Regions from separate parts of the Sphingobium sp. V4 genome, predicted to be linked through region 2. Evidence: riboswitches for the same ligand, from Rfam matches in the RefSeq annotation. Region 2 holds a riboswitch; each other region holds the start of a gene.
The links. A riboswitch is a leader RNA that binds a small molecule or an ion and turns the genes downstream of it on or off. The one in region 2 is predicted to bind cobalamin.
Positions count from the first base shown of each region.

Region 1: another riboswitch for cobalamin. It lies ahead of K3M67_RS07185 (DUF1636 domain-containing protein); the one in region 2 lies ahead of cobW (cobalamin biosynthesis protein CobW).
Region 3: another riboswitch for cobalamin. It lies ahead of K3M67_RS07165 (TonB-dependent receptor plug domain-containing protein); the one in region 2 lies ahead of cobW (cobalamin biosynthesis protein CobW).

Region 1 is NZ_CP081001.1:1,409,112-1,419,894, reverse strand. It holds gene K3M67_RS07235 (response regulator) at 1-903, opposite strand, end outside; gene K3M67_RS07230 (formate/nitrite transporter family protein) at 1,039-1,890, opposite strand; gene K3M67_RS07225 (hypothetical protein) at 1,965-2,315, opposite strand; gene K3M67_RS07220 (formylglycine-generating enzyme family protein) at 2,308-3,261, opposite strand; gene cobU (bifunctional adenosylcobinamide kinase/adenosylcobinamide-phosphate guanylyltransferase) at 3,399-3,911, opposite strand; gene cbiB (adenosylcobinamide-phosphate synthase CbiB) at 3,934-4,872, opposite strand; gene K3M67_RS07205 (threonine-phosphate decarboxylase) at 4,865-5,845, opposite strand; gene K3M67_RS07200 (adenosylcobinamide-GDP ribazoletransferase) at 5,842-6,561, opposite strand; gene K3M67_RS07195 (histidine phosphatase family protein) at 6,558-7,127, opposite strand; gene cobT (nicotinate-nucleotide--dimethylbenzimidazole phosphoribosyltransferase) at 7,124-8,140, opposite strand; gene K3M67_RS07185 (DUF1636 domain-containing protein) at 8,137-8,544, opposite strand; cobalamin riboswitch at 8,711-8,895, opposite strand; gene K3M67_RS07180 (ABC transporter ATP-binding protein) at 8,893-9,690, opposite strand; gene K3M67_RS07175 (FecCD family ABC transporter permease) at 9,684-10,658, opposite strand; gene K3M67_RS07170 (ABC transporter substrate-binding protein) at 10,730-10,783, shown strand, end outside.
Region 2 is NZ_CP081002.1:342,976-353,758, reverse strand. It holds gene K3M67_RS17290 (HoxN/HupN/NixA family nickel/cobalt transporter) at 94-1,140, shown strand; cobalamin riboswitch at 1,176-1,396, shown strand; gene cobW (cobalamin biosynthesis protein CobW) at 1,586-2,623, shown strand; gene cobN (cobaltochelatase subunit CobN) at 2,633-5,872, shown strand; gene K3M67_RS17275 (ferredoxin-like domain-containing protein) at 5,911-6,981, shown strand; gene K3M67_RS17270 (precorrin-8X methylmutase) at 6,981-7,610, shown strand; gene cobI (precorrin-2 C(20)-methyltransferase) at 7,616-8,338, shown strand; gene cobJ (precorrin-3B C(17)-methyltransferase) at 8,335-9,084, shown strand; gene K3M67_RS17255 (cobalt-precorrin-6A reductase) at 9,060-9,809, opposite strand; gene cbiE (precorrin-6y C5,15-methyltransferase (decarboxylating) subunit CbiE) at 9,808-10,783, shown strand, end outside.
Region 3 is NZ_CP081001.1:1,401,217-1,408,430, reverse strand. It holds gene K3M67_RS07170 (ABC transporter substrate-binding protein) at 1-123, shown strand, start outside; gene K3M67_RS07165 (TonB-dependent receptor plug domain-containing protein) at 159-2,084, opposite strand; cobalamin riboswitch at 2,269-2,490, opposite strand; gene K3M67_RS07160 (TonB-dependent receptor plug domain-containing protein) at 2,845-4,848, shown strand; gene K3M67_RS07155 (acylphosphatase) at 4,973-5,254, opposite strand; gene K3M67_RS07150 (NYN domain-containing protein) at 5,254-6,027, opposite strand; gene K3M67_RS07145 (carbonic anhydrase) at 6,042-6,680, opposite strand; gene lipA (lipoyl synthase) at 6,690-7,214, shown strand, end outside.

The DNA of each region.
Region 1 (10,783 bases), on a different replicon from region 2:
GGCGCGCAATTCTTCGCTCTGCGCCTGTAATTCTTCCGCCTGCTGCTGCGTCTCTTCCAGCAGTTCGCGCAGCCGCGCCCGATATTTGCCCGATCGGATGGCGACGCCGAGTTGATCGTGAACCCGATCGAGCAGCGCAAGTGCATTGTCACCCGCGCCAGCGCGCAGGCCGAGTTCGATCACCGCATTGATCGCGCCACCCGCCTGAGCGGTGGCGATGACCAGCGTCTCGGGCCTGGCGGAACCAAGGGCCGATCCGTAGGACAGATAGTCCGCCGGAACCTTGTCGAGATGGAAGCTGCGACGGTCGGCGACGGCCTGTCCCAGCAATCCGTCGCCGGCGTCGAACCGCTCCGGCAGGGGCGCATCGGCGGGAACGGCATAGGTGGCGTAACGGCGGAAGCCGTCGCCGTTGGCGATATACAGCGCGCCGGCCTGCGCCTGGAGATATTCGGCCAGAAAGGTCAGCGCGCTGTTGGCCAGTTCAGCCAAGGGCTGTTCGCCGCCGACCGCCTTGGCCAGGCCGAGTTGCCCTCCGCGCAACCATTCCTCCTGCAAGATCGCCAGCCTGTTGCGGATGAAAAGCAATCCGATGACGGCAAGAATCCAGAAGACGCCTACGACGAGTGAACGATTGAGAAAGGCAACCGTCGGATCGACGCCGGCCGGCGCGTAGAAAAAGCCCGTCGCGGTCAAGATGGTCGCCGCCGTGGCGGTGATCAATGGTACCTGTGGTCGCCGGGCCAGATAGGCCAGCACCACCGGAAGGAGATAAGCCACCCACACGGCCGTCCCCAGCGGGAAGACAAGGTCTGCGAGAAACGGCAGCATGAGCAGGGCGATCAGCCCTGCATAGAGCCAGCCCTGGACGAAATTGGTGCTACCAGCGTACTTGTTCTTCATGATGATCGGATCTGGACGAGCGGCCGGCCGACCGCGACGCACTGGATCAATACCCCCTTGCAAAGATGCCGGCCCCCGCGCGGCCGCTCCGCACGAACGAGCAAATCCGCAAAGAGTTCCCGCGACGCATCGCCATCAGGACGGAGGGGCCGCGTCGGCATCCTGCTCCGCAGCCTTTACATCGCTCCGCATCTGCCCATGGGCCAGAACCGCGAACAGGCCAGTTCCTCCGATGACATTGCCGACGAGCGCAGGCAGGATGAAGTCGGCCATCATCTCGGACAAGGACATGACGCCGTTCAGCCAGAGAAACGCGCTCTGGGACGAACCTGTCACGACATGGCTGAACCCGCCTAGCGCGATGACGTAAGTCAGCATCGAAATGACCCAGAATTCGCTGCCTTTCGCACTCGGAAGTATCCACGCGATGGCCGCCATCAGGAAACCGGCGGGGATACCAAGGGTCAGGGTCTGAAGCCCCTCCTGGCGCGGCAGCTTCTCCAATATATCCAGTGCGATCAGACGCTGGTCATGTGTGATGATGACTTCGTTCGCCATCAGCGCAGCCACGATGACGACGCCAAGCAGGTTCGCCAGGAGAACGGTGGACCAGAGGCGGAGCAGCCGACCCAGATTTTCCCAATCCGGATGCGCCGCGACGGGCAGAACCGCCGTGATGGTGCTTTCCGTGAACAGCTGAAGCCGCCCCATGATGACGATGACGTAGCCGACCGGATAGCCGAGGAGAAAAATAAGTTCCGCCCACCGTGTGTCGGGCAGGCGCATACGCAGATATAGTTCGGTGAGGAGCGAGGCATTGATCGCAAGGCCAGCTGCCATGCCGGACAGGACCATCGACAGGATGGGCCGCTTCAACTCCTCCTCGCCCTGTAGCCGGACGACCTCGTGGACGACCATCGGCGAACTCGCGCGCCGCTGGTTGACGTCGCGCGCTTCATCTGCCGAGAGCGCATGGTCGGGTTTCAAATGATCGTCCATCCTGGTGAGACGCCGAGGCGACCAGTCTGTTCCGCACCCGTTTCATTTGGTGCCGATCGCGTTTATCCCCGCGCGGCGCGCCTTCCGCCCAGACGGCGCCGGTTCTTCGCCACCGCCTTGCGGTAATGGGCGACCGAATGGGCGAGCGCTTCGTGGCCCGTTCGTCCGAGTTCGCCCGTCATCATCTTCCATTGCAGGATTGCGACTGCCTCGATCTTTTCCGCAACCATCCGGTGCGCCTCGATCGCGGCCGCCGGATTGCCGGCCATCAGGCGGGGAATGCGCAGCCCGATCACGGACCAGGCCTCGACGCCGAGGCTCCAGCAGTCGAAGGCGAGCGTGAAGGGAGTGGCTTTTGTCACGCCGGCGACAATGGTCTGTGGCGTGCAGGGTTCCGCGCTATCTTCATCCATGATCGCGAACGATGCAGCGGAAGCCGATATGGCTGGTCGCGCTGTCCACCGCCTGGGGATGGCGCGCTGCCGGCCGATAGCGTTGGCAATAAGTGGCGGCGCACAAATGCGATCCGCCCTTCAGCACCTTGCGGGGGATGGAGACGCGGGGCGTCGCTGGGTCGAAGCTCTCACGTTTCGTCCCGCCGCGGGGGTTGGACGGCACGCAGCAACTCCCCTTCGCCTTGCGCTCTATCCGGTGCTGGGCGAACCAGTCTGTCGTCCATTCCCATACATTGCCGATCATGTCGTAGAGGCCATAGCCATTGGCGGGATAGGAGCGCACGGGCGACGTGCGCTCATAGCCGTCCTCCAGCGTATTGCCGTAGGGAAAGGCGCCCTGCCAGTAATTAGCAAGCATCCGTCCGTCAGGCGCAAGCGTGTCGCCCCACGCATAGTCCGCCCCGTCCAGGCCGCCCCGTGCGGCATATTCCCATTCGGCCTCGGTCGGCAGCGCCTTGCCGGCCCAGCGGGCATAGGTTTCGGCATCCTGATAAGCGACATGAACCACGGGGTGATCGGGCAATTCCTCCGCGCTGCTGTCCGGGCCGTGGGGATGGCGCCAGTCCGTGCCGAAGCTGAAAGTCCACCACTGGCTGTAATCGAAAAGGTCCACCGGGCCGGCTGTGCGCTGGAAGAGGAGCGATCCGGCCCGCGCCATGGCCGGGTCCATGCCGGGATAATCCTTGGCGTCCGGCGCGATTTCCGCCAGTGTACGGTAACCGGTGGCCGCGACGAACAGGGCGAAATCCCGGTTGGTGACGGGCGCCTCGTCTATCCAGAAGCCGTCGACCTGGACCCGCCGGGCGGGCGCTTCCTCCGGATAGAAGCGGTCCGAGCCCATCAGGAAGGTTCCACCAGGCACGAAGCGCATGTCCTGCGTGCGTGCGACTGCGATCTCAGTCATGTCGGCTGTTCGGAAGATGGGCCGGCAAAGGCATGACGCGATATGTTCCAACGGACGGTGCAGGCTGCATTGTAGCGATGGAAGGCGGAGCGCCGCAATGGCCCGATCGGCAGATATTCTACTGGCGGCGCACGGATTTATTTCAGACGGAGCGGCAGCCCTGCTGCGACCAGCAGGACTTCATCGGCAATCGCCGCCACCCGCTGGTTCAACCGACCGGCATCGTCGCGAAACCGGCGGGCAAGCACATTGTCGGGGACGATCCCGAACCCGACCTCATTTGCGACGAGGATGATGTGACCGGAGAAGTCACCGATGGCCCGCGTCAACCGATCGCACGCGGCAGGAATGTCGGCATCCATCAGCAAGAGGTTGGACAACCACAGGGTCAGGCAGTCGACCAGTACGACATGGTCCCGGCCGTCGAGCGCCTGGATCGCTTCGGGGAGAGCGACGGAAGCATCGATCGTCCTCCAGCGCTGGTCGCGATCGGCCTGATGCCGGGCGATGCGGTCGCGCATTTCATCATCATGGGCCTGGGCGGTCGCGACGAATGTCAGGCGTCCTTCAAGCGACTCGGCGCGGTGTTGGGCATGGCGGCTCTTGCCGGATCTGGCGCCACCCAGCACGAAAAGGCGATGTCCGTCCATGCAAAGCTCCTTTTGGGCAGGGTCATGACAACCACGCGACGACAGCGGCGATCAGCCACAGCAGAATGCAGGCGCGGCGGTAAATGGCGAGCGCACGTCCGACATCGCCGGCGATCGCATCCAGTCCCTCGTCCCCGATCCATGGCTTGGCATGGACATGACCGTCATAGGATACGGGGCCGGCAAGGCGGACACGAAGCGCCCCCGCCATGGCCGCTTCGGGCCACCCGGCGTTGGGGGACGCATGGTTACGCGCGTCGCGCAACAATATACGCCAGCCGCCCCCGCCCGCAACGCAGAGCAGCAGGCCGGACAGTCGCGCCGGGATGATATTGAGCAGATCATCCGTCCTGGCTGCGGCCCAGCCGAAAGCGCGCCAGCGTTGCTCATAATGACCGATCAGGCTGTCCGCGGTGTTGATGGCCTTATAGACCCAGATGCCGGGCAGCCCCAGGACCAACAGCCAGAAGAGCGGAGCCACGACCCCGTCGCAAAAGCTTTCGGCGAGGCTTTCGATGGCGGCCCGTGCGACCCCGCATTCTTCAAGGGCCGCCGTGTCGCGGCCGACAATGGCGCTTACGGCGATGCGGGCGGCCGGCAGATCGCCGGTTTCCAACGCGATGGCTACCGGGCGGACATGATCGAACAGGCTGCGCTGGGCCAGTCCCGGCCAAGCGAACAGGGCAAGAGCCGTCCAGGCAAGACCTCCCGGAACCTGGGCTGCGAGGCGAGCCAGCATCCAGGCCAGGCCGCCGCTGCTCAGTACGAGCATCAGGACCGTGACAATACCCAGCGCCCGGCGCACGGCGAATGATCGCTCCGGCCGGTTCCAGCGCGTCTCGCATCCATCGATCAGGCGCGCGAAGCATCCGACCGGATGGCCTATGCGGCGATAGAGCGAATGGGGCCAGCCGAGCGCGGCGTCCAGCATCAGTGCGCCCAGCGCGACCGGATCAGCCATGCGCCATGACCCGCTCAAGACGGTCAAGCGCCGCCTGGTCGGGCGGCAGTCCGATCCGCAACCAGCGACGGTCGGGCTCATAGGGCCGCGTCAGGATCGCCGCGCGGGCCAGCCGGTCGAACAGTTGAGGCGCCTCGTCCGTCTCGATGAGCCGGAACAGCGGGCAGCGACCGATCGGCTGATGCCCGCATCGCACAAGCACGGCGTCAAGCCGCGCGGCTTCGTGGTCCAACCGCTCGCGGGTTGCCGCGATCCACGGTCGATCGCGATAGGCGGCGGTCCCGATCGCGATCGCCGCCGTGGAAAGTGGCCAGGCGCCCAACTGCTCCCGCAACGGCGCCAGCACTTGCGAGGGGCCGATCACGAAGCCAAGGCGCACGCCGGCCAGCCCGAAAAATTTGCCGAAGGAGCGGAAGACGAGCAGCCTTCGCGTTTCGCTCACCAAAGATGCAACGCTGATCGCCGGATCGCTGTCCGCAAAGGCTTCGTCGACCAGCAGCCAGCCGTGATGCGCGCGCGCCTCCAGCAATGCGCGCATTTGCTCCCGGTCCAGCCACCGACCGTCGGGATTGTTGGGATTGGCGAGGATCAGCGTTTCCGATGAGCCGCCCGTGGCGATCCATTCGATCGCTCTGGAGCCTACGATCATTTCGCCATGGGTGCGATAGCTGGGAGCGACATGGCGGGCCGGGCCGCCGATCAGGCACCCCGCCAGTCGCAACCCCGTTTCGGTTCCCGGTACGGCGCAGACATGCTGCGGGTCGACACCGAAATGGACAGCTGCTGCGGTTTCGAGTTGTCGCAAACTGTCGGGTTCGGGCAGGCGCCGCCAGTCGATGGAGAGTCCCGCCGTGCCGGGCCAGGCTTTCGGATTAATGCCGGTCGACAGGTCGATCCACGGTTCCGCGCCCGCCCCGAAATGGCGTTTCGCCGCCTCCAGCGCGCCGCCATGCCAGGTCCAGATGTCCGTCATGCCGCCTGAACCCACAGCAAGGCAGACAGGAGCAGCAGGCTTTCCGCCACCTCGATGCCCGCGCCATGCCCGTCACCCGAAATGCCGCCGATGCGGCGACGGAGCCACATGGCCCAGAGCGGCAGGATCAGGGGCGTCGCGAGCAGCGGGGGAGAGGCCAGTGCAATGACGGCGAGGGCCGCGGTCCATATCGCAAGATCGCGCACACGAACCGCGTTGCGGAACTGCGCCGCCAGCCCATCATGAAGTTGCGGCAGGGCGCGGGACCAGAAGAGGGGACCGATACGCGCGGCAAATGGGATGACCGCGATCATGGAGAAAGCCTGCGTCTCGATGAGCAGGCGGAGCAGGATCAGCTTGGCGATCAGTTGCAGGACGATGGTCACGACCGCGAAGCTGCCCACATGGGGGTCGGCAAGGACCGCGATCAGCCGCGCGCGGTCCTTGTGCGCTGCGCCGGCGGCATCGGCTATGTCGCCCAGCCCATCGAGATGAAGCCCACCCGTTATCCGAACCCACAGGGTCAATGCGCCGAGGGCGCCGAGCCACGGATCGATCAGCGCGCCACCCCAGGCAGCGACCGCGATCATCGCGCCGATGATCAAGCCGACCGCCGGAAACCAGCGGATCGAGGCAGCGAAATCCCCGCCGTCCGCGGTGACGCGGGGCATCGGCAGGCGGGTCAGGAACTGGATGGCGAGGATCAGCCCCTTCATGCGCGCAACCCCTTGATCCGGGCGGCGCGGGGCGTGCCCGGCCAGACGTCCAGCGAAAGCAGCGCACCATAAGGCAGGTCGAATGCCCACAGCTGCGGCAGGGGGATGCCGCAGAGGATGTGAAGCGCGGCACGCATCGCGCCACCATGGGTCACGACCAGCGTGGGGCAGGGCGCGAGGTCCGCAATGGCCGCGCCGATGCGGTCGACCAAGGCCGCCCAGCGCTCGCCTTCGGGCGGGGGGTGCAGGTCGGGATCGTTCCAGAAGCGCCCGATCGCGTCAGGATCAATGGCGCTGGCCGGCAAACCGTCCCATGCGCCAAAGTCCAGTTCGCGCCAGCGGGGATCGCTCTCCACCGGCAGGTGCCGGCCATCGCCGATCGCGCTGGCGGTCAGGCTGCATCGTTGCAGGTCGGACGTGGCCAGTCGCTCGACATCGAGATCCGCCACCTGCCGCACGCAGGCGCTGATGCCCTCCGTCGTGGGCGCGTCGTCGCTCCACCCCAGCATCAGACCGGGATGCAGCGGTGCGCCATGGCGCAGCAGGTGCAGCGGAAAGCTGTTCATGTCGATCCGGAGACGGCGGCTTGCGCGAAAGTCGCCATCTGATCATGCGCGGCCAAGGCAGCGCGGACGACGGCAGCGGCGACCGCTGCCCCGCTACCTTCCCCCAGACGCATCCCCAGCGACAGCAGCGGCGCAAGGTCGAGCTGTTCGAGCAATCGGGCATGACCTGGCTCGGCCGAACAATGGCCAGCAAGACAATGCGCCGTGATCGCGGGACGTTCGACGGCGAGCGGCGCGATCGCAGAGCAGCAGATGAAACCGTCGAGCAGCACCGGCACCGAGAGCTGGCGCGCGCGCAGCACCGCGCCCGCGATGGCCGCGATTTCCCGGCCGCCTACGAGGCGCAATGTCTCGAAGGCGGAGCGGGGCGCCGAGGCGTGGCGTGCGATCGCGCGGTCTATGACGTCGATCTTGCGGCTGATGCCCGCGTCATCGACGCCCGTGCCCGGACCGACCCAGGTTTCCGCTGCGGAGCCGAAGCTGCGCGCACAAATGGCAGCGGCGGACGTAGAGTTGCCGATGCCCATCTCCCCGAGGACGAGGAGGTCCAGGCCTTCTTCGACCACCGCCGCTCCGGCATTCAGCGCGTCGAGACATTCCGCGGCCGTCATGGCAGCCACCGCCGAGAAATCGGCGGTGGGCCGGTCCAGGTCGAGAGCGACGACCTTGAGGTCCAGCCCGGCCGCGCCCGACAATGCGTTGATGGCCGCGCCGCCCGCGCGGAAGTTGGCGACCATCTGCGCCGTGACGCCGGTCGGGAAGGCGCTGACGCCGTGGACAGTGACGCCATGATTGCCCGCAAAGACGGCCGCGCGCGCCCGGTCCATTCGGGGGCGTTCCCGGCGCTGCCAGCCCGCCAGGAAGATAGCGACGTCCTCCAGGCGACCGAGCGAGCCAGCCGGCTTGGTCAATTGCGCCTGCCGCGCGCGGGCGGCCGCCTCCGCCACCCAATCCGGCGCAGGCAAGTCGGACAGCGCGGCTTCGAAGGCGGCGATCGAGCCATAGCTGGTCATTCGGCGACAAATCCCGGTGGCGGCGTGCGCGTGATGAAATGACCTTTGACGCCCTGGGGCCAGTGTGAAAAGGGCACGCGGCCATGTTCGCTCGCCGCATAATGGACGGCATAGTCGAGGATGGCGCGGGCGGACTCTTCGCCCGGCTCGAAACGGCCCAGCACATAGCCGACCTTGTCCGGCGCGCGCAGGTGGACGGTGCAGAAATCCTGGCAGGCGAAGAGGCACGGCATTTCCTGCACGGCGATGCCATCATAGCGCGGATCGCTGGCCTTCACGCGTTTCAGGGCGGCGGCCAGTCGCGCGCCACCGCGCGCGCCGTCCTGATCTTCCCGCGCGTCGCGACTGTGACGGCAAGTGTTGCACGCCACCACGGCCGGTCCCGTATCGACCGGCTTCAGCACTGGACATCTCGCTCAACAAATATCGGCACGGCTACCCCCCATCGACAATGCCGCCCGAACCGGCCGATGCGATTGCCCTGGCGCGCACGACATCGACCGCGCTTCGCGCGGCTTCCCTGTCGTCGCTCGGGTTGACCCCCGTCCGCCCGGCTCACCCTGTCCGCGCGAAAGACGACGGCGACAGGCAGGTCTCCTGGCTTGCGGGTCAGCGCCGGTCGGCCGCCTTCTCGGGACATTCGTCCCAATGGCATATGGCCGATGGCTCGCCGCGTACAGTTGCAGGGGCAGCCGGGTTTGTCCCGTTCCCATCTTCGTCCCCGTCTCCGGGGAACCTGTCGCGACGCCGCGTTACATCGATTTCGATGGCGCGGTCAACGGGCTGCGCGCCAGCGGCGTGACCGTTGGCCAGGCTCCGCCCAGATGCACCTCCGCCTCGATCCCATAGACATCGCGAAGATGGCCGTTGGTAAGGACATCCGCAGGCGTGCCGTCGGCGACCAGCCTTCCCTGATCGATCAGCAGGAGCCGGTCGCAATAGCGAGCCGCCATGGTCAGGTCATGAAGGACGGCGATGACGAGCGCGCCGTCATGCGCTTGTGCGCGGAGCAGGTCCATGACGTCGATCTGGTGGCCGGGGTCCAGGCTGGCGAGCGGTTCGTCGGCGATCAGGGTGGGCGCTTCGACCGCCAGCGCCCTTGCCAGCAGTACACGTGCGCGTTCGCCGCCGGACAATTCGGTCGCGACTCGCTGCCGCAGGTCCAGCACATCGGCCCGCGTCATGGCCCGCTCGATGGCGGCGGCATCGTGCGGGCCGATCCGCGACATGGGTCCGAGATGGGGCAGGCGACCGAGGCCGACCAGGCGCTCGACCGTCAGAGGCCAGTGCAGCGTCTGGCCCTGGGGAAGATAGGCGATCCGCCGGGCGAGGTCATCGCGGCGCATGGCGGCCACATCTGAGCTGTCGATCAGGACGCGCCCCTGCGCGGGTACCAGCGCCAGCATGGCCCGCGCGAGGGTGGATTTGCCGGCGCCGTTGGGACCGACGATCCCTACCAGCGCCCCGGCGCCGAAGGTTGCCGAAACGCCGCTCAGCACCTGGCGGCGGCCCAGTGCGACGCAGACCCGGTCCAGTTCGAGCATCACCATAGCCGCCGCTCGCGCATCAGGTGGAGGAGGAAGATCGGGATGCCGAGAAATGCTGTCACCACGCCCAGCTTCAACTCGTTCGCCGTGTCGATCAACCGCACCGCCATGTCTGCGAGGGTCAGCAATGCCGCGCCGCCCAGCGCCGAGGGCAGCAGGATCGCCGAAGGGCTGCGGTCCGTCAGCGGGCGCAGCAGATGCGGCACGATGAGGCCGATGAAACCGATCGCGCCCGACACGGCTACTGCGCCGCCCACGCCGATGGCCGTGCCCAGCATCAGCCGCAACCGCGTGCGGCGAAGGTCGACGCCCAGCGCCTGCGCGCCATCCTCGCCAAGGGTGAGTGCATCGAGCGATCGTGCATTCCACAGCAATAACGCCAGGCCGGCGACGATGCAGGGCAGGGCGATCCAGAGATGGTCGAACGACCGATTTTCCAGGCTACCCATCAGCCAGGTCATGATCTCCATGGCGGCGAAGGGATTGGGTGACAGGTTCAGCGCCAGGGCAATCCCGGCCTGCGCCACGGTCGCCACGGCGATCCCGGCCAGGATCAGCGTCAATGGACTTTCCGACCGACCGGCCAGCAGGAACAGCAGCAGCAGCGAGAGACAGGCGCCGCCAATCGACAGAAGCGGCAGCATCACCGGATGGATGTTTGCAAGGCCGTAATAGATCGCGGCGACCGCGCCCAGCGCCGCGGCGCTCGATGTGCCGAGCACCGACGGTTCGGCCAGAGGATTGCGCAGATAGCCCTGCATCGCGGCGCCAGCCAGCCCCAGCATAGCGCCGACGGCAAGGGCAATCAGCGTCCGGGGCAGGCGCAGTTGGAACAGGATCACGCGTGTAGCATGATCCGCCCCGCCGAAGAGCGCCGCCCAGATCCGCGCGATCGGAATGTCGACCGGGCCGAGCAGCAGCGAGCCAATGGTCGCAGCGGCCGCCACGGCCGCCAACCCGGCAAGGAGCATGGCGCGATTGTGCGTCGTCTCTGTCATCTTATCGCCTTGCCACGCATGAAGGTGCGATTATGGGAAGACGCATGTCGCGCAAGGTCTTTCTTCTCTTCGCCTGCCTGTGTGCCGCCATGGCAGGT
Region 2 (10,783 bases):
GGCCGCATTGATGACGCGCGTCTGCGCCGGATGGCGTCCGGCGGAGCGCGCGGCCCCTGTCATGTCGCGCGACGCCGGAGTGTCTGTTCTGCCATGGTCCATCCCGAAATATCTTCCGCGCCGCGCCTGCGGCATCGCGTCACCGGGCTGATGGGCGCGCTGGTCGCGGCCAATGTCGCCGTCTGGCTCTGGGCCATCGCCCAGTTTCATGCCCAGCCGCTGATGCTGGGGACGGCGCTGCTGGCCTGGGGACTGGGCCTGCGCCATGCGGTCGATGCCGATCATATCGCGGCGATCGACAATGTGACGCGCAAGCTGATGCAGGACGGGCAGCGGCCCATTACCGTGGGTTTCTGGTTCGCGATCGGCCATTCCGCGATCATCGCCGTCGCCTCCGTCACCATCGCTCTCACCGCCAGCGCCCTGTCGCGCTTCGAGAGTTTCCGCGAGATCGGGGGCGTGGTCGCGACCAGCGTGTCGGCGCTGTTCCTGTTCACCATCGCGGTGATGAACCTGATGATCCTGCGGTCGGTATGGAAGAGCTTCGCCCATGTCCGAGCCGGCGGCGCCTATGTGGAGGAGGATCTGGACCTGCTGCTGGGCAATCGCGGCCTGCTGTCCCGCCTGTTCCGCCCGATGTTTCGGCTGGTCCGCCGCAGCTGGCACATGGCGCCGCTCGGCTTCCTCTTCGGGCTGGGGTTCGACACGGCCACGGAAGTCGCGATCCTCGGCCTGTCGGCGAGCCAGGCGGCGGATGGCGTGGCGATCGGCACGGTCTTGGTGCTGCCGGCGCTGTTCGCGGCGGGCATGGCGCTGGTCGACACGGCTGATGGCGTGGTGATGCTGGGCGCCTATGAATGGGCCTTCGTCAAGCCGATCCGCAAACTTTATTATAACATCACCATAACCCTGATCTCGGCCTTGGTCGCAATCGTCATTGGCGGGATCGAGACGATGGCGCTGGTGGGCGACAAGCTGGGACTGGACGGAGCGCCCTGGCGGATAGCCGCGGACCTGGGCGAGCATTTCAACAGCCTGGGCTTCGCCATCATCGGCCTGTTCGTCCTGTGCTGGGCGCTCAGCTTCGGGATCTACCGCTGGAAGCGCTTTGACGAGATCGAGGTGCGGGTCGCGGGCTGAACGCCATTGGCTTGGACCGAATTTTGGTCTAGGGCAGGCTCATAGATCGCGCCGGTGCCCCGCGAGGGGCTTCAAATAGGAATGCGGTGCGAGGGGCCTGTCCCCTCAATTCCGCGGCTGTCCCTGCAACTGTAAGCGGCGAGCGCGATGCACATGTCCTCTTGTCGAGGGCGGCCACTGGACCCACTGGTCTGGGAAGGCGTGCATCAAGCCTTGACCCGCGAGCCAGGAGACCTGCCGGCGTCTGGTCGCTCTTGCCCTGGTCCAGGGGATGGCCGCGGCACGGTAGGTTCTTCCGTCTGAGCGACGAAGCTGTGCGGCTGGGGCTGCACGGTGCGGGATGCCGGGCGCGGTCGCGCCCGCCCGTCGTCGCGCGCCGGCTGGCGTCCAGGAAGGGCGTCGGCAAGCCCCCGCCCGTCGTCGTTCCGGCGCGCGGGAGAATGATATGGCCGATTTGGCCAAGCTGCCGGTCACGATCGTCACCGGCTTTCTGGGCGCGGGCAAGACCACGCTCATCAGCCATCTGATCCGCAATGCGGGCGGGCGGCGGCTGGCGGTCGTCGTCAATGAATTCGGCACGCTGGGCGTCGATGGCGACATCCTCAAAAGCTGCGCCATTCCCGATTGCCCGGCGGAGAATATCGTCGAGCTGGCCAATGGCTGCATCTGCTGCACCGTGGCCGACGACTTCATCCCTACGGTGGAGGCGCTGCTGGCGCTGGAGCCGCGTCCGGACCATATCCTGATCGAAACATCGGGACTGGCGCTGCCCAAACCCCTGCTCAAGGCATTCGACTGGCCTGCGATCCGGTCGCGCATCACCGTCGATGGCGTGATCGCGCTTGCCGATGCGGAGGCGGTGGCTGACGGACGCTTCGCTCCCGACCTGGCGGCACTGGACGCCCAGCGGCGCGCCGATCCCGGCATCGATCATGAAACGCCCCTGTCCGAAGTATTCGAGGATCAGCTGGCCTGTGCCGACATGGTGCTGCTGACCAAGGTCGATCTGGCCGGGCCGGACGGCGTCGCCGCCGCCCGCGCGGTCATTGCGGCGGAAACGCCCCGGCCGCTGCCGGTGATCGAACTGGTCGACGGCGTGATCGACCCGCGGGTGCTGCTGGGGCTGGGCGCGGCGGCCGAGGATGACCTGGCGGGCCGACCCTCGCACCATGATGGCGAGGAGGATCATGAGCATGAGGATTTCGACAGCGTCGTCATGACTCTGGGCGAGATCGCCGATCCCGCCGACCTGGTCGCGCGGATCGAGGCGTTGGCCCGGACGCAGCGGATATTGCGGGTGAAGGGCTATGCCGCCGTTGCGGGCAAGCCGATGCGGCTGCTGGTGCAGGCGGTCGGCGCGCGGGTTCGGCATCATTATGACCGACCCTGGCGGCCGGGCGAAGCACGCGCAACGGCGCTCGTCGTGATCGCCGAGCATGATCGTATCGACGAAGCCGCGATCCGGGCCGTGTTGCAGGACTGAGCGTCGTCCATGCACGTCATCTTCCGCGAGACTCACGGGATCGAGGAAGCGGCTGTCCCGCAGGATCTGGGGCAGGCGCCCGCCGATCTTGTGCTGCTGTCCTTTTCGGACAGCGACCTCGGCGCCTTCGCGGCGGGATGGCATCGGGCGCAGGGACGATTGCCGACCCTGCGGCTCGCCAATCTGGCCGCGCTGGCGCATCCCCTGTCGGTCGATACCTATGTCGAACGGACCCTGAGCGGCGCGAAGGCGATCCTGATCCGGCTGATCGGCGGCGCATCCTACTGGAGCTACGGATTGCAGCAGGTGGAGGCGCTGGCGCGCACGCGCGGGATCGTGCTGGCGGTGTTGCCGGGCGACGGGCGGCCCGATGCGCGGCTGGACATCGCGTCGACCGTGCCGGTGACGAGGCTGCGCACATTGGCCCGGCTGTGCGACGAGGGCGGCCCGGCGGCGGCGGGGGCGGCGCTCGGACTGCTGGCGCGTGAAGCGGGGCTGGATGGCCCTGTCGCCCCGGTTCCGCCATTGCCGACGGTCGGGGCCTGGGATGGGAATGTGACCTGTCCAGCGACCCTTACCTTGAGTCTGACTCGGCCGCGCGTCCTCCTCATCTTCTACCGCTCCTACCTGAGCGCTGCCGACACGGAGCCGTTCGAGGCGCTGCGAGACACCTTCGCCAAGCGCGGCTTCGACCTGATCGGGCTGTTCGCGCCTTCGCTGAAGCCGGTCGAGATTCGCAGCTGGATCGCGCGCTGGGTGCGGGCGCTTGCGCCCGCCGCGATCGTCAACGCCACCGCCTTCTCGGCGCGGGGCGAGGACGGCGCGACCCCGCTCGACGGCGCCGGCGTGCCGGTGTTTCAGCTGGCGCTGGCGACATCGGGGCGGCAGGCGTGGCAGGAGTCGCCGCGCGGCCTGTCGCCCGCCGACCTTGCCATGCATGTCGTGCTGCCCGAAGTCGACGGGCGGCTGTTCGCGGGCGTGGTGAGCTTCAAGGAGGCGCAGGCGCGCGACCCGGCGCTGGAGTTTGCGCGCGGCGCGCATCGGTCCGACCCGGCGCGAACCGCCGCGGTCGTAGAGCGGGTGGCCGGCTGGATCACCCTGCGCCAGCGCCCGGCGGGCGTGCGGAAGCTGGCGTTGATCCTGTCGACCTACCCCGGCAAGGTGCACCAGATGGCCCATGCCGTGGGTCTGGATGCGATCGCCTCCGCGCAGGCCATGCTGAGCGACCTTGCCGATGCGGGCTATGGCGTCGCGGCGGCGGGCGATCTGGTAGGCGACCTCCAGATCAAGCGGTTGCACTGGCCGCTCGCCGACTATTGCGCGGCGCTGGCGACATTGCCGGGGTCGCTGCGCGATGATCTCCACGCAGCTTGGGGTGCGCCGGAGGATGACCCGGCCGTGCAGGGCGGCATGTTCGCCTTTGCCGCCGTCCGCCGGGGCGCCGCGATCGTGGCGTTGCAGCCCGAGCGCGAGCGGAGCGCCGATCGGGCGGACAGCTATCATGACCTGACACGCTGCCCGCGCCATGCCTATGTCGCCTTCTATCTGTGGCTGCGCGCCGAGGGCGTCGACGCGTTGGTCCATATGGGCGCGCACGGCACGCTGGAATGGCTGCCGGGCAAGGCGGTCGCGCTGTCCGATGTTTGCTGGCCGGAGGCGCTCGTCGGGCCGACGCCGGTTCTCTACCCGTTCATCGTGAACGATCCGGGCGAAGCGGCGCAGGCGAAGCGACGGATCGGCGCCGTGACGATCGGCCATGCGCCCCCGCCGCTCGCGCCGGCGCAGGAAGGTGCCGGGCTGGGGCGGATCGAGACGCTGCTCGACGAATTTTCCAATGCCGATGGGCTGGACCCGGCGCGGCGCACGCGGTTGCAGGCGGACATCCGGGACGAGGCGCGGACCCGGGGGCTGGAGGCCGAGCTGGGCATAGATGACGCCATGTCGCCCGCCGAAGCGATCAGCCGGATCGACCGCTTCGTCTGCGACATCAAGGAAGGGCAGTTTGGCGACGGGCTGCATGTCTTTGGTCGGGGTGAGCAGGGGCAGGGCGAGCGCGCGGGCCTGCTCGCGGCGCTTGACGGACGGCGGGTGGCGCCGGGCCCTTCAGGCTCGCCGCATCGGGGGCGGTCCGACGTGCTGCCGACCGGGCGCAACCTCTTCATGGTCGATCCGCGCGCGGTGCCATCCCGTGCCGCCCATGCGCAGGGCGTGCGGCTGGCGGAGGAGCTGATCCGCCGCCATTTGCAGGACCGGGGCGATTATCCCAGGGGGCTGGTGGTCGACCTGTGGGGATCGGCGACGATGCGGACGGCGGGGGAGGAATATGCCATGGCGCTCCACCTGCTGGGCGCGGAGCCGGTATGGGACTTCGCGTCCGAACGGGTGACGGCGGTCGACATCCTGCCCCTCGCGATGCTGGACCGGCCGCGGATCGACGTGACGTTGCGCGTGTCGGGACTGTTCCGTGACGCCTTCCCGACGCTGCCGGTCCTGTTCGGACAGGCGGTGCGGGCCTTGTGCGGCAGGGACGAGCCGACCGACTGGAATCCCTTCGCCGGGAGGCCGCCGACACCGCGTGTCTACGGGCCGGAGCCGGGACATTATGGTCTCGACATGGGGGCAACGGCCGACACCTATACGGTCGAGGCCCGGCGCGCGGCGGGGGAGGCATGGCTCGCCGCATCGCGCCATGCGCTGGACGGCGGCGTGACGGACGCGGCCGGGCTCCGCGCCCGCGTCGCGGCGGCGGATGCCTTCGTCCATGCGCAGGACCTGCCGGAAACCGACCTGCTGCTGGCGGCCGATTATGCCGCGCACGAGGCGGGCTTTGCTGCGGCCCAGAGCGTGGTGGGCGGCAAGGCGGCGCTCTATCATCTCGACGCCCGCGATCCGGCGCGGCCAAAGACAAGAGCCTTGACCGAGGAGGTCGCGCGGGTCGTGCGGGGGCGGGCGGCCAATCCCCGCTGGGTCGACGGCATGATGCGGCATGGCTTTCGTGGGGGCGCGGAACTGGCGGCCACGCTCGACCATCTGGGCGCCTTCGCCCATCTGGCCGGGTGCGTGCCCGATCATCTGTTCGACCTCTATCATGATGCCACGCTTGGCCGGGAGGAGGTGCGTGCCTTCCTGGCACAGACCAATCCCGGGGCGCTGGCGGCGATGCGGGCGCGCTTTTCGGCGCTGTACGCCGCAGGCCTGTGGCGCACCCACCGCAACTCGATCCTCGCCGCTCTGGAGCGCGCGCCGTGAGCGTGGTGAAGGGCCGGTGCCCCGACGCCTGGCACCCGATGGAAGCGGGCGATGGCCTGCTGGTGCGGGTGCGCCCGTCGCTGGGACGCCTGGACGGGGCTCAGCTACGGGGGCTCTGCGAAGCGGCCATGGCGTTCGGCAATGGCCTGATCGACCTTACCAGTCGGGCCAACCTTCAGATACGGGGGGTAAGCGCGCAGGCCTGGCCCTTGCTGGTCGAACGGCTGAAGGCGCTGGCACTTATCCATGCTGATCCGATTATGGAAATGCGGCGGGCGATATTGGTGTCGCCGGACTGGACCGAGGGGGACGACACAGTGGGGATCGCGCGCGAACTGGCGGCGCGGCTGGCGGAATTGCCGACCTTGCCCGCCAAGGTCGGCTTCATCGTCGATACCAAGGATGCGCCCTTACTTATTGGAGAAATGAGTGATTTTCGCATCGAGCGCGGGGCGCACGGTGGATTGATCCTGCGCGCAGACGGCCGGCCGACGGGCGTGGCTGTCGAACCCGGCGACGCAGTGGATCAGTTGATCCGGCTGGCGACTTGGTTCTTGGCAAGCGGCGGCGCGGATGCGGGGCGGATGGTCCGCCACCGCGCGCCGCTGCCCGGCTGGGCGCAGGGCGCCCTTGCGCCGGCACGCGTCGGCATGTCGATCCGGCCGGGGCCGCATCCGCTGGGCTTCGCCTATGCCGTGCCCTTCGGCACGGTCGAGGCTGCGACGCTGGCGCAATTGGGGAATGTTGCCGTGCGGCTGACTCCCTGGCGTATCCTGATTGTCGAAGGCGGCGCGGGGCGGACGATCACGGGATTGTCGAGCGATCGGGCCGATCCGCTGCTGCGCGTCGATGCGTGTCCCGGCGCGCCGCGCTGTCCGCAGGCCAGCGTCGAGACGCGGGCGCTGGCGCGGCGGATCGCGCCCCATGTCGCCGGGCGGCTGCATGTGTCGGGCTGCGCCAAGGGCTGCGCGCGGGCGGCGCCGGCCGAACTGTGCGTTACCGGGCGGGAAGGGCGATACGATCTGGCGCGCGATGCGCGGGCCGGCGCGCCGCCGCAGCGGGCGGGAATGGATGCAGCAGCCCTGCTTGATTATCTGGGAGCCGATTGATGCCCTATGTCTACGAAACCGATGGCGCGGAGATCTATCGCCAGTCCTTCGCTATCATTCGCGCGGAAGCGGCGCTCGATCGCTTTTCGAGCGAGGAGGAGCCGGTCGCCGTCCGCATGATCCATGCCGCCGGAATGGTGGAACTGGCGCCGCATATCCGCTTTTCCGCAGGCTTTGCACTGGCGGCTCGCGCGGCGCTGGCCAGCGGCGCGCCGATCCTGTGCGACGTGCGGATGGTGTCCGAAGGGGTGACGCGGGCGCGACTGCCTGCCGAGAACCCGGTGATGTGCACGCTGGGCGAGACATCGGTGCCTGAACTGGCACGGGCGATGGGCACGACCCGATCCGCCGCGGCGCTGGAATATTGGCGGCCGCATCTGGCGGGCGCGCTGGTGGCGATCGGCAATGCCCCGACCGCGCTGTTTCATTTGCTGGACATGCTGGCGGACCCCGCCTGTCCGCGTCCGGCCGCGATCATCGGCTGTCCGGTCGGTTTCGTGGGCGCGGCCGAATCCAAGGCTGCGCTCTGGGTGGAACAGCCCGTCCCCTGCTGCATCGTGGATGGCAGACTGGGCGGCAGCGCGATCACGGTCGCGGCGATCAACGCCCTGGCGAGCCGCGCAGAATGAGCGGGATGCCGGGCACCATCCATGGCGTGGGCCTTGGCCCCGGCGCCCAGGACTTGTTAAGCGTGCGGGCCGACCGGCTGGTGCGCGAGGCGCGCCATGTCGCCTATTTCCGCAAGGCGGGGCGGCCGGGACAGGCGCGGCGCATCGTCGAGGGGATGCTGCGTGCGGACGTGGTCGAGATCGCGATGGAATATCCGGTCACGACCGAGATTCCGCTGAGCGATCCGCGCTACAAGGCCTGCCTGTCGGCCTTCTACGCCGATTGCACCCGGAAGCTCGCGGCGCTGGCGTGGGCGGGCGAGGATGTCGTCGTGCTGTGCGAGGGCGATCCCTTTTTCTACGGTTCCTTCATGCATCTGCACAGCCGCCTGGCGGGCGCCGCGCCGGTGCGGATCGTACCCGGGATCAGCGGCATGGCCGGCGCCTGGACGGCGAGCGGAACGCCGATCACCTGGGGCGACGACGTGCTGACGGTGCTGATGGCGACGCTGCCCGAGGACGACCTGGCCCGCCGTATCCGCGACACCGATGCATTGGTGGTCATGAAGATCGGCCGCAACCTGCCCAAGCTGCGCCGTGCGGTTGCGGCGGCCGGGCGCGAGGCCGAGGCGTGGCTGGTCGAACATGCCGCCATGCCCGAACAGAAGGTGACGCCGCTGGCCGATGCGGACAAGGTCACGCCCTACTTCTCTATCCTGCTGATCCATGGTCAGGGGCGGCGGCCATGAGCGGGTGGATCGCCATCGCCGGGCTGGGACCGGGCAGCGAAGCGCTGGTCACGCCCGAAGTTACGGCGGCATTGACCGAGGCGACCGACGTGGTGGGCTATATCCCCTATGTCGCGCGGATCGCACCGCGCGATGGCCTGACCCTGCATCCCTCCGACAATCGGGTGGAATGCGAACGCGCCGCTCATGCGCTGGAGATGGCGGCGGCGGGCCGACGGGTCGTCGTTGTGTCCTCGGGCGATCCGGGCGTCTTCGCGATGGCGGCGGCGGTGTTCGAGGTGCTGGAGGCCGGGCCGGCCGCATGGCGCGATCTCGATATTCGCGTGCTGCCGGGTATTACCGCGATGCTGGCGGCCAGTGCGCGGGCGGGCGCGCCGCTTGGCCATGATTTTTGCGCCATCAACCTGTCGGACAATCTCAAGCCCTGGGCGCTGGTGGAGCGACGGCTGCGGCTGGCGGTGGAAGCGGATTTCGCTATCGCCCTCTATAATCCACGATCCAAGGCCCGGCCGGAGGGTTTCGTGCGCGCGCTCGACCTGCTGCGGGATGCGAGCGGAGACGACCGGCCTATCCTGTTCGCGCGGGCGGTGTCGATGCCTGAGGAAACGCTGCATGTCGTCCCCTTGTCGCAGGCAACGCCCGACATGGCCGACATGCGGACTTTGGTTATCGTCGGATCGAGCCAGACGCGGATGATCCCGCGCGATGGCGCGCCGATCCTCTACACGCCCCGGTCGGCGCCATGATCGAGCCAGCGCAGCACCGCCTGCGGATCATGCAGTTCCAGCCGGTCGGGCAGGGCGGGCCGATCGATCATCAGCACGGGCAGGCCCAGGTGGCGCGCGGCGGCCAACTTGGCCTGTGCGCCCGTTCCGCCGGCATTCTTGCAGAGGATGAGGTCGATCCGGTGCGCCTGCATCAGTCGCGCGTCGCCATCCATGTCGAAAGGCCCGCGATCGACGACCAGATGGTGATGGGGCAGGGCCGGCGGCGCGAGTGGCGGATCGATGAAGCGCAGCAGGTAGAAATGCTGCGGGCGGACAGCGAAGGCATCCGCGTGCATCCGGCCGAGCGCCAGCATGATCCGCATGGTGGGGCCGTCGATCGCCTCCATCGCAGCCGTCAGGTCCGGGACATGGCGCCATCGGTCCCCGGTGGTGGCGGCCCATGGCGGACGGGTCAGGGCGACGTGAGGGATGGCGGCGATGCGTGCTGCCGCCACGGCATTGGCGCTCATCGTCGCTGCAAAGGGGTGGGTGGCGTCGACCAGATGGGTGACGCCCTGCGCGCGCAGATGGTCCACCAGCCCCTCCACCCCGCCGAAGCCGCCGACCCGCACCGGAACGGGCTGGGGACGCGGGCTTTCGACCCGGCCGGCATAGCTGAGCGTCGCCTGATCGCCGCACTGTGCGAGCAGGCGGGCAAGCGCGCTGGCTTCGGTCGTGCCGCCCAATATGAGGATGTTGCGCATGGCTGATAGTCCGGCACGGCCATGGCTGACGATCGTCGGCATCGGCGAGGATGGATGGGACGGCCTGGGCGCGCCAGCCCGCGCGGCGATCGATGCGGCGGAACTGGTCATGGGACCGGCCCGGCATCTTGCGCTGCTGGGCGAGCATAGGGCGCGGATGCTGCAATGGCCAGTCCCCTTCGCCGATGGCGTCCCGCTGTTGTTGGCGGAGCGCGGCCGGCGGGTGGTCGTGCTGGCGTCGGGCGATCCTTTCTGGTTCGGGGCGGGACGTAGCCTGGCCCAGGAACTGGGGCGAGCGGAATGGGTGGCCTGTCCGACGCTTTCCACATTCTCGCTGGCGGCGGCGCGGCTGGGCTGGGCGGTTCAGGACATGGCCTGCGTCCCGTTGCACGCGGCGCCGGTTACGCGGCTGCGGCCGGACCTCGCGCCGGGGCGGCGCATGGTAGCGTTGCTGCGCGATGGCGCGGCGGTGGGCGAGGTGGCGGCCTACCTGCGCGATCAGGGCTTCGGCGCATCGACCCTGCACCTGCTGGAGGCGCTGGGCGGTCCGCGCGAGCGGGTGCGGGTCGTGCGCGCCGACAGCCCGATGCCGGACGATATAGCGCACCCCGTCGCGATCGGGATCGACTGCGCGGGAGAGGGCAGGGTGCTGTCCTGCGCATCGGGCATCGCCGACGAATGGTTCGATCATGACGGGCAGATCAGCAAGAGGCCGGTGCGGGCGCTGACCCTGTCTGCTTTGGCACCACGGCCGGGCGAACTATTGTGGGACATCGGGGCGGGATCGGGGTCGATCGGGATCGAATGGCTGCTGGCCCATCCCGCCAATCGCGTCGTCGCGCTGGAGGGCGATCCGGTGCGCGCGACCCGGATCAAAGTGAACGCCACGGCGCTGGGCGTGGACCGGATCGACGTGCTGACCGGTCGTGCGCCAGACCTGTTGCCACACGGCGTGCCGGATGCGGTCTTCATCG
Region 3 (7,214 bases), on a different replicon from region 2:
CTGCGCGACATTCCACGCATAAGTATCCCACAGGCCTGGACGGTGTGCGGCGGTCCCAGCTACACGCGCGCGGCGCGTAGCATGGCGGATCAGATCATGCGGTTGGACGGCGCGCATCGCTGACAGGCTTCCGGAGCGATGGCGCGACGTCCCTGTCATCAGAAGGTCAGCCGCACGCCGCCATAGGCAGCGCGACCGGCGGTCGCGAAGCTGAACACTTCCTCATATTGCTCGTCCGCCAGGTTCTCGATCCGGCCGAACAGCGCCACATTGCGGGACACCCGGTAGTCGAGGCTGAGGTTTACCAGCACATATTCCCGCATCGACACGGTCACGGGGACATAGCTGGGATCGGTATAGGCGGTGTCGGTCGTCCTGCCGTTATAGCGGATCGTCAGCGTGGTCGCGAAGCGCTGGTCGGCACTCGTCACCGTGGTGTTGACGCTCGCGACATGCCTCGGCCGGCGGATTTCGCGGACGCCATCCTCCTTCGCCTTCAGCCAGGTATAGGCCAGGTCGAAGCGCAGTTGCGGCAGGGGCTGGGCGCTGACGAACGCTTCGATGCCATGCTGCTTGCTCTTCGTGTCGCGGTTGGCGGGCGTCGCGACATAGGCCGGTGCGGGATAGGAGGTATAGATTTCATTGTTCAGCGTGGAATCGAACCAGGTCGCACTGATCGTCGCCCAGCCACCGACGCTCTGCTCCAATCCCGCCTCCCAGCCTTCTGACTTTTCCGGCTTCAGGTTCGGGTTGCCGATATAGGTGCCGTCCATATAGCCATAAAGTTCGTAATAGCCCGGGTTCTTGACGCCTGTACCATAGGCGGCGCGGATGCGCGTGCCCGTGGGCAGCAGATAGCTGCCCTGGACCCGCCAGGTCGTGGTGTCGTCGAACCGGTCATTTTCGTCATAGCGCACCGAACCGCCGAGCGAGAGGCCGCCCGCCGTCAGTTCATACTGGCCGACCACGCCCAGATTGTCGGTATGCCGCTTGCCCATGAAAGCGAAGCTCGACAGGTTGCGGAAGCTTTCCCGCTCCACATCGACAGCGCCGGTAATACGGTGCGTGACCGCCTCGGTGCCCAGTGTCAGGCTGGAGGTGAGGGAGCCTTTATAGCGCCGTCCCTTGTCGCCATAGTCGAAACCATAGGAGGCATAGCCCTTGCGCGTAGTGTCCGCGAACTGGCCCGACAAGGTGCTGATCCAACGACCGTCCAGTCCCGTGATCTGCGCCGAAAGCAAGCCATAGAGCGCTTCGTTACGATACCGCACGCCGGGGCTGTCGACGGTGTAGCCGAAGAGCGGGCTGGACGGATCGAATTCGCTGTTGTTGGTGTCCGCCTTGGTCAGGCTGTAGCGTACCACGCCGGTCAGCTTGATATTGTCGGTCGGCGTCCAGTTCAGCTTTCCGCTCGTGCCCAGGCTTTGCGAGCCGATGTCCCTGCTGCCGCCGCGCGCGGTAGGATAGCCGTCCGTGTCGTAATAGGACGCGGACAGCGCATAATCGAGGGCGTCGCCGGCGCCCGCGACGCGTGCCGCGCCGCTGACGGTGCCAAAGGAGCCGCCCTCGATCCGACCCCTGATGCCCGGCGCTTCGCGGCCCGACAGGGTGATGTAGTTGATCACGCCGCCGATCGCATCGGAGCCGTAGAGTGAGGATTGCTGGCCCCGCAATATCTCGATCCGGGCGGCCGGATCGGCGATCAGCGTGCCGAAGTCATATTCGCCATAATAGGGATCGGCCGCCTCGATGCCGTCGATCAACACCAGTACATGGTTGGATTCGCTGCCGCGCAGGCGAACCTGAGTCTGGCCACCGACCCCGCCGATGCGGCTGACGGCGATGCCGGGTACGTCGCGCAGCACGTCGGACACGATCCGCGTCTGCCGCGCTTCCAGCGTGGCATTGTCGATCACCGTGACGGACGCGCCCAACTGGCTCGCCTTCACGCCCTCGCCGGAGCGTGACGCGGTGACGATGATCGCGTCGCCGGGCAGGGCGCTGGCTTCGCCGTCGGGCGCTTGCGCCAGCGCGGGCGCCGCCGCCGTTATGGCAATCAGGGAAATGGTCGTGACAAATTTCATGGAGGCCCCCTCCGAACACCGGCAACGAAGGCGGGGCCTGCCGATGCGCAGCGTGCGATCGACCGGCGCAGGACCGGCGAGCCGGCGTCATGCGCCCGCATACCCTGCGCCGAAGCGGCCCGCGCCGCTTGGTCGTCGCTCGACGGACATTCTCCGTGCCCCGGCCTTTCCCTGGACCTGGGACAATGAGCGACCCACGCCGGCAGGTCTCCTGGCTCACGGGTCGTCGCGCGATGCACACCTTCCCAGGTTTCCCCAGTGGCCGTCCCGGATCGTTCCGGAACCCGTGCATCGCGCTCACCGCTTACAGTTGCAGGGACAGCCCTGGATTTGCCGACCTCTGAACGAAGCCGCCTCACCATGTTCCCATTCAAGCCCCGAGGGGCACCGGCGCGATCATGTGGGGCGCATCTGCTCCCCACGCGCCTGCCCATAGCGCCGGGCGCCATTTTCGCAAACGGCTTTCGCGTTGGGGGGCTGGAAGCCCAGCTATGGACCCCGGGAAACATGTAAGGCGAATGGCGCCATATGCTGGACATTCCACGGGCCAGATCCTGACGCGAAAATATCCAGTGCTTTTTCGGGCTATGGGACGCATTGGGCCGTAGCGAACTTCTCATGCGGCATTTCGCCGGTTTCAGTCCGCAAGGCGTCGAGCGTCATAAGCCCGCCATCTCCGGAGAGGGATATCGCAAGCGGCCCCTTTCCGTTTGCAAAAACGGTGAAAAACCACAAAGGGGGCCAAATCGAGGGGAGCGCCATGAAGAAGCCGTGTCTGTCCATCCTGTTGTTGGCTGTCCCGACTGTCGCTTGGGCCGAAGCGCCGGGGGATGCGCCGTCCATCGTCGTGACCGGCGCGGGGCTTGACCTGCCGCCGGGCACGCCGGCCTATGGATCGGTGGTGATCGAGCGGCAGCGGCTGCTGGACAGCGCATCCGGGCGGATCGAGACGGTGCTGGGCGATGTCGCCGGCTTCCAGCAGTTCCGCCGGTCGGACAGCCGATCCTCCAACCCGTCCAATCAGGGCGCGACGCTGCGCGCGCTGGGCGGCAATGCGTCGAGCCGCACGCTGATGCTGCTCGACGGGGTGCCGATCGCCGATCCCTTCTTCGGCTATATCCCCTTCAGCGCGCTTGTTCCTGAACGGCTGTCGGTGGTGCGCGTCACCCGCGGAGGCGGCATCGGCGCCTTCGGAGCGGGCGCGGTCGCCGGCACGATCGAGATGGCGAGCGCGACCCGCGACCAGTTGCCCGATGTCGCCGCCAGCGCCTTCTACGGCAGCCGCGATTCGACCGAATTGTCGGCGACCGTGACGCCCGACCTGGACAGCGGCTATGTCTCCCTGTCGGGCCGCTGGGACCGGGGCGATGGTTTCCAGACAACGCCAAAGAGCCAGCGCAACGCCGCGACCATGCCGGCCGCCTATGATGGCTGGTCGACCAATCTGCGCGCCGTCGCGCCGATCGGCGCCACGTCAGAACTGCAATTCCGCGCAACCCTGTTCGAGGATAAGCGCACGCTGCGCTTTGTCGGCGCGGACAGCATGAGCCAAGGGCAGGATGCCAGCATCCGTTATATTTCGCGGGGGCCGTGGCAGGTCGATGCGCTGGCCTATATCCAAACGCGCAACTTCTCCAACATCGTCATTTCGTCCTCCAGCTTCCGCAAGTCGCTCGACCAGCGCAACACGCCATCCACCGGCCTTGGCGGCAAGATCGAACTGCGGCCGCCGGTGGGCGCCGACCATGTGCTGCGAATCGGCGCGGATACGCGCTTTGCGACCGGCGACATGTACGAGGACGCCTATAACGCCAATATCGCCAGCAATCCGCGCACCTTCCTGCGCCATGCCGGTGGCGATCAGCGGACGACCGGCCTGTTCGTCGAGGACGACTGGAGCATCGGAAAACTGGTGCTGACCGGCGGCGCGCGGGCGGATCGCTGGACGATCCGCAACGGCTTCTACCGGCAGGTGAGCGCCACGACCGGCGCGGCGACTGGCGGGGACTTTGCCGACCGGTCCAACTGGGAAGTGTCGGGACGGGTGGGCGCGCTCTACAAGGCCAGCGACGCACTGGCGTTACGGGCGGCGGCCTATAGCGGGTTCCGCCTGCCGACGCTGAATGAACTTTATCGCCCCTTCGTCGTCTTTCCGATCACGACACGGGCCAACGATGCGCTGGTGCCGGAAAAGCTGAAGGGGGCGGAAGCCGGGATCGACCTGACCCCGGCCGAGGGGATCAGCCTGTCGGCGACCGCTTTCTACAATCGGCTGGACGACGCCATCGCCAATGTGACGATCGACAGCATCACCCGCCAGCGGCGGAATGTCGAACGGATCGTCGCCAAGGGGATCGAACTGACGGCGGCGGCGGCCCTGGGCGATGTCCGCCTGTCGGCCTCCTACGCCTATAGCCACAGCACGGTCCATGCGCCCGGCGCGGCCTTTGACGGCTTCACGCCGGCGCAAAGTCCGCGCCATGCCACCAGCGCGACGCTGGCCTGGGCGCCGCAGCAGGGGCCGTCACTGTCGGCGACCCTGCGCTATGTCGCGGATCAATATGAGGATGATCTGCAAAGCGACGTCCTGCCCGACGCCTTGACCATGGATGCGGTCGCGCGTCTGCCAATCGGCCATGGCGTGAGCTTAGTGGCGCGTGGCGAAAATCTGTTCGACGAGGAGATCGTGACCCGCAATGCGGGCGGATCGATCGACCTCGGCACGCCGCGCACGCTCTGGATCGGCCTGAGCTTCAGCCGCTGACCCAGTGCGGCAACAGCGCCGAACTCGCATTTCCCCTCCCGCGCCGGCCTTCGTGAAGGCGGCGCCTGGCGACGTCATCCGGTTCAAGCCCGGATGAGGTGCCCCCGCGCGGCGACGGTCAGGTTCAGGTCGTCGCCCGCTTGTCAAACGCATGGAACGGTTCGACCGGCGCATCCGTGGCATCGATCCGCGCGACCTGCGCTGCGGGCGGACCATCCTGCGCCAGGGCGATGAAGCGGTCGATCCGGTCCGCCTCGCCCTGAACCAGCGCCTCGACGCAGCCGTCGATTCGATTGCGGACCCAGCCCACCAGCCCCAGCCCGCGCGCCGTCTCGACCGTCCAGGCGCGGTACCAGACGCCCTGGACCCGGCCGTGGATCATCAGGCGGCGGGCGACAAGCGGCATCAGTGCAGCCGCTTGATCCAGGTCTGTCCGCCCTCGCGCACCTCGACGATGAAATTGGGGATGGCGCGGACCAGATCCGACAGGCGTTTATAGCCATAGTTGCGCGCGTCGAAGCTGGACCGGTTGCCGGCCAGCTGGCCGACGCTGCCCAGCGCGGCGAAGCCCTTTTCGTCGCGCTTCACTGCGTCATAGGCGTCGATGAGCAGTTTCACCACCTCGGGATCGACGGGCTTGGCCTTGCTGTCTTCGGTTTCGGCCGCCACGGCCTTGGCAGGCGCGGCCTTGGCCGTGCGCTTCGCGGCCGGCTTCGCCACCGGCACCTCGGCCGCCTCCAGCGCGGCGACGTCGATGAAACGGGTGCAGGCGCGGCGGAAGCCCTCCGGCGTATTGGCATTGCCGAAGCCATAGACGGGAATGCCGTTCTGGCGCAGGCGCGTGACGAGCGGGGTGAAGTCGCTGTCGCTGGACATGAGGCCGAAACCGTCGACGCGCCCGCTGGCCAGCAGGTCCATCGCATCGATGGTCATCTTCATGTCGGTGGCGTTCTTGCCCCTGGTGAGGTCGAACTGCTGCTGCGGCTCAATCGCCTGAGTGATGGACAGCGCCGCCCAGGCCTTCAGCGTCGCCTTGCTCCAATTGCCATAGGCACGGCGGATGTTGACGGTGCCAAGCTCCGCCAGCACGGTCATGACCGAGTCGAAATGCGCCGCCGACGCGTTGTCCGCATCGATCAGGAGGGCGATATTGCCCCGGCCTTCCAGCGGTGTCGCCATCGGTGCTGACCCCTTCAGGCAGGCGAGAAGGCGCCGCTTTCCTCATCCAGGACGTGCAGTTGCCCGTCCGAAATGGCGAAGAAGCTGCCGACCAGTTTCAGTTCGCCCTTGCGTTCCTTCGACCGGACGCAGGGAAAGGTGCGCAGGTTGGCGAGGCTGACCTTGACCGCCTCCAGTTCCATCGCGCGCTCCACGTCGCGGTCGCGCTGCTCGCCATAGCGGCCCACCACCGTCTCGCGCGCGCCATCCAGCAATTCGATCCAGTTGTGGATGAAGCCGCCTTCGCCCGGAGGCGCATCCTTCAGGTCATGGCTGAGCGCCGCCTTGCAACCGCCGCATTTGCCATGGCCCATCACGACGATCTCGCCGACCTTGAGCACTTGCACGGCAAATTCCAGCGCCGCCGACACGCCATGATGGCCCGGATTGGTCTCGAAGGGCGGCACCAGCGCGGCGACATTGCGCACGACGAAAATCTGGCCGGGACTGGTGTCGAAAATCTGCGCGGGATCGACCCGGCTGTCGGAACAGGCGATCACCATCACCTTCGGGCTTTGCCCCTCGTTCAGTTCGTCCCATCGCTCTCGCTGCTGGCTCCAGCCGGTGTCGCGGAAGCGGTGATAGCCCTGGAGCATGTCGGCAAAGTCGGTCATGGCCGCGTGATGTGCCGCACAAATAGGGGGCTGGCAAGAGCGGCCGCGCATCGCTATCTGGGGCGCATGACCGACATCGCCCCCATTCCCGGCATCGCCAAGCCGGAACGCGCCCGCAAGCCCGACTGGATTCGCGTCAAGGCTCCGACCAGCCCCGCCTATCATGAGACGCGCAAGCTGATGCGCGACAAGGGGCTGAACACGGTCTGCGAGGAGGCGGCCTGCCCCAATATCGGCGAATGCTGGACCAAGAAGCACGCCACGGTGATGATCCTGGGCGATGTCTGCACCCGCGCCTGCGCCTTCTGCAATGTCAAGACCGGGATGCCCCGCAAGGTCGATGTCAACGAACCGCAGAATCTGGCCGACGCCTGTGCAGAAATGGGGCTGGAGCATATCGTCATCACCTCGGTCGACCGTGACGACCTGCCCGACGGCGGCGCCGCGCAGTTCGTCAAGGTGATCGAGGCGCTGCGCCGGACGACCCCGGACACAACGATCGAGATCCTGACCCCGGACTTCCGCAACAAGCAT